2 regions of the Streptomyces sp. C36 genome follow, and region 2 is predicted to be linked to the other one. Evidence: predicted binding sites of a transcription regulator. Region 2 holds the regulator's gene; the other holds the start of a gene.
What was found. The regulator HrcA, encoded in region 2, represses chaperone genes, less so after heat shock. The targets are predictions, from matches to a motif close to TTNGCACTCNGNNNNNCNGAGTGCNAA.

Region 1 (2,201 bases), on a different contig from region 2:
AAAACGGACGGGGCTATTCCGTCTGTTGAAGCGCGATACAGTTGGGGCGTTCCCCCTCCGGTGTCAGCACCGAACGCATATGAGAACCCGTCAAGTTGTGCGCGAAACATGTGCACGAATTGTCGGGTTGGTTGCGTTATGCCCGGTCCGACTTGCCCGGGAAGCTGCGGAAATCGGTACGAATAACCGATCGGCCGCACCTGGAATTCTCGTCCGACTGACCTGTTGCAGACGGCATCCGTGCGGATACATTCAGCCGCGGTCGACGCGTTCCGGCGCACACTCCCATCCTGTCTGGGGGTGAGGTCTGACCCGGGTCCGCGAAGTGCGGTCCTGTGCAAGGGCCAGTAATAGGGGAGTTAGGCATGGCTCAGGGCACCGTCAAGTGGTTCAACGCGGAGAAGGGGTACGGCTTCATCGCGGTCGACGGTGGTGCGGATGTTTTCGTCCACTACAGCGCGATTCAGATGGACGGCTACCGCACCCTCGAGGAGGGGCAGCGAGTCGAGTTCGAGATCTCGCAGGGCCAGAAGGGGCCGCAGGCGGACATGGTGAGGCTCAGCGCCTGATCGCACGCATCGACCGGCTCGATCGGCTCGCCGAGGGGTCCGCACCGTCACCGGTGCGGGCCCCTCGCGCGTGCCCGGGCGGGCGCGTGCGTACGCGCGGGTCAGAGGGTGGATGCGCGGTTCGGGGGAGCGGCCGCGCATGCACCCTCGCGAACTTGGGCATGCCTCGGGTTGGCCTGCGCCCCCGGCTGTCGCCGGGAGGTGCCCCTGCTGCCACCTGAGGCGTGTACCTCGTGGACCGCTTGCACTCGAGGTGGTCGAGTGCTAATCATTGGGCTTAGCACTCTCCTGGTGAGAGTGACAGATTTGGACCGTCGGTGAGGTCCGGGAGCCAAGCGGGGCAAGGAACCGCGCGGTGCACGGGCCGTCCGTCGCGGGCGCCAGCGCGGTCCGGAGCAGTCTCCACCCCGTCCTGGGAGGACCACTTCACATGGCCAAGATCATCGCGTTCGACGAGGAGGCACGGCGCGGTCTCGAGCGCGGGATGAACCAGCTCGCCGACGCCGTCAAGGTCACCCTTGGCCCCAAGGGCCGCAACGTCGTCCTCGAGAAGAAGTGGGGCGCCCCCACGATCACCAACGATGGTGTGTCCATCGCCAAGGAGATCGAGCTCGAGGACCCGTACGAGAAGATCGGCGCCGAGCTGGTCAAGGAGGTCGCGAAGAAGACGGACGACGTCGCCGGTGACGGCACGACGACCGCGACCGTCCTCGCCCAGGCGCTGGTCCGCGAGGGTCTGCGCAACGTGGCCGCCGGCGCCAACCCGATGGCGCTGAAGCGCGGCATCGAGAAGGCCGTCGAGGCCGTCTCCGCCGCCCTGCTCGAGCAGGCCAAGGACGTGGAGACCAAGGAGCAGATCGCCTCCACCGCCTCCATCTCCGCCGCCGACACCCAGATCGGCGAGCTCATCGCCGAGGCCATGGACAAGGTCGGCAAGGAAGGCGTCATCACCGTCGAGGAGTCCCAGACCTTCGGTCTGGAGCTGGAGCTCACCGAGGGTATGCGCTTCGACAAGGGCTACATCTCGGCGTACTTCGCCACCGACATGGAGCGTATGGAGGCGTCGCTCGACGACCCGTACATCCTGATCGTCAACTCGAAGATCAGCTCGGTCAAGGACCTGCTGCCGCTCCTCGAGAAGGTCATGCAGTCCGGCAAGCCGCTGCTGATCATCGCCGAGGACGTCGAGGGCGAGGCCCTGTCCACGCTGGTCGTCAACAAGATCCGCGGCACCTTCAAGTCCGTCGCCGTCAAGGCTCCGGGCTTCGGCGACCGCCGCAAGGCCATGCTGGGCGACATCGCCATCCTCACCGGTGGCACGGTCATCTCCGAGGAGGTCGGCCTCAAGCTCGAGAACGCCGGTCTCGACCTGCTCGGCCGCGCCCGCAAGGTCGTCATCACCAAGGACGAGACGACCATCGTCGACGGTGCCGGTGACAGCGACCAGGTCCAGGGCCGCGTCAACCAGATCCGCGCCGAGATCGAGAACAGCGACTCGGACTACGACCGCGAGAAGCTCCAGGAGCGCCTCGCGAAGCTGGCCGGCGGCGTGGCCGTCATCAAGGCCGGTGCCGCGACCGAGGTCGAGCTCAAGGAGCGCAAGCACCGCATCGAGGACGCCGTTCGCAACGC
Region 2 (2,201 bases):
CGGCCTCCGCCAGGGTGACTTCGAGCCGGATCATGGCGTCCTGGCCGCGGCGCGTACGCGAGCGCGGTCCCCGCTGCGAGGCCTGGCCGAAGAAGGCGTCCATGATGTCGGAGAAGTTGCCGAAGCCGGCGCCGAAGCCGCCGGCGCCCGCACCCGCGCCGCCCGAGGCGGAAAGGGGGTCGCCGCCGAGGTCGTAGACCTGCTTCTTCTGCGGGTCGGAGAGGACCTCGTAAGCGGCGTTGATCTCCTTGAACCGCTCCTGCGTCTTCGGGTCCGGGTTGACGTCCGGGTGCAGCTCGCGCGCGAGACGGCGGAAGGCCTTCTTGATCTCGTCCTGCGAGGCATCGCGCCGTACGCCCAGGACCGCGTAGTAATCCGTGGCCACTACGACTCCGCCAGGATCTGTCCGACGTAACGTGCCACTGCGCGTACCGCTCCCATCGTTCCGGGGTAGTCCATGCGGGTCGGTCCGACCACGCCGAGTTTGGCGACTGCCTCGTCGCCCGAACCGTAGCCGACGGCGACGACCGATGTGGAGTTGAGACCCTCGTGGGCGATCTCATGACCGATGCGCACGGTCATCGCCGAGTCCTTGGCCTCACCGAGCAGTTTGAGCAGCACGACCTGCTCCTCCAACGCCTCCAGCACGGGCCGGATCGTCAGCGGGAAGTCATGACCGAAACGAGTGAGGTTGGCGGTGCCGCCGATCATCAGCCGTTCCTCGGTCTCCTCGACCAGGGTCTCGAGCAGCGTGGCGAGAACCGTCGAAACGGTTCCGCGCTCGTCCTGCTCGAAGGACTCCGGAAGATCCTGCACCAACTGCGGCACATCCGTGAACCGACGTCCCACGACACGGCTGTTCAGCCGCGCCCGCAGGTCCGCCAGGGCGTTCTCGCCCACCGGCGCCGGGCAGTCGATCATGCGCTGCTCCACCCGGCCGGTGTCCGTGATCAGCACGAGCATGACCCGGGCCGGAGCGAGCGAGAGCAACTCCACATGACGCACGGTCGAACGGCTCAGCGAGGGGTACTGCACCACCGCGACCTGCCGGGTCAGCTGCGCCAGCAGCCGCACCGTGCGGGCCACCACGTCGTCCAGGTCGACCGCGCCGTCCAGGAAGTTCTGGATGGCACGCCGCTCCGGCGAGGACAGCGGCTTGACGCCCGCCAGCTTGTCGACGAAGAGGCGGTAGCCCTTGTCGGTCGGGATGCGGCCCGCGCTCGTGTGGGGCTGGGCGATGAAGCCCTCGTCCTCCAGCGCCGCCATGTCGTTGCGCACGGTGGCCGGGGACACCCCCAGCCGGTGCCGCTCGGTGAGCGCCTTGGAGCCGACGGGCTCCTCGGTGCCCACGTAGTCCTGGACGATCGCGCGCAACACCTCGAGCCTGCGTTCGCTCAGCACCGCGCGCACCTCCATCGGTCCAAAAGGTTCAGCCGTCGTACGGGTCGTACCTGTTGTACGTCGTACGCGTTGTACGTCGTACCTGTTGTACGAGGGTCGCATGCGCGGGGGTCTCACCGGACCCCCGCCCTTGGCACTCAAAGGTCACGAGTGCCAGAACCCTCAAGCCAGTGTACGGCCGGGCACCACGGACAGGGCAAGGGCAGTCCCCGCCGCGTGCCCCCGGACCCGCGTCCGGGCGGGCAACGGCACCCCCGTCCGGATAGCGTCGCGGTATGGAGACTCAAGGGGAATCCGGCGCCGCGGGGGCGCATTGGGAACGGCTCGCTCCACACGTCGTACGCCGCAGGCTGCCGGGCTGGGACGCCACCGTCGGGGCGATCGCGGGGACGGACGGCGTCCTCGTCGTGGACACCGGATCGTCGCTGCGCGAGGGCGCCGTGATCCGCCGCGAGGTGCAGCAGATCTTCGGCCTCCCCGTGACGCACATCGCACTCACCCACCCCCACTTCGATCACATCCTGGGCACGGCCGCCTTCTCCGGCGTGCAGGTGTACGGGGCGGTGGGGCTCGGCGAACTGCTGCGCCACGAGCACGAGCGCGAGGAGCTGCGACGGGACGCGGTGCGCTACGGAGTCCCGCGCGATGCCGCCGCCGAGGCCGTGGAGATGCTCGTACCGCCCCAGCACGCCGTCTCCGGGGAGCTGACCGTCGACCTGGGCGGCGGGCGGCGCGTACTCCTCGCGAACGTGGGCCCCGGGCACACGGCGTACGACCTGGCGGTGCTCGTCCCCGGCGAG

Region 1: groL (chaperonin GroEL) is a predicted target of HrcA. The motif match lies at 811-837, and genes of this name have one in related genera.

The regions. Positions count from the first base shown of each region.
Region 1 is NZ_JBFQGI010000007.1:307,904-310,104, reverse strand. It holds gene AB4K12_RS22720 (cold-shock protein) at 366-569, shown strand; gene groL (chaperonin GroEL) at 1,000-2,201, shown strand, end outside.
Region 2 is NZ_JBFQGI010000002.1:337,782-339,982, reverse strand. It holds gene dnaJ (molecular chaperone DnaJ) at 1-385, opposite strand, end outside; gene hrcA (heat-inducible transcriptional repressor HrcA) at 385-1,401, opposite strand; gene AB4K12_RS07020 (MBL fold metallo-hydrolase) at 1,677-2,201, shown strand, end outside.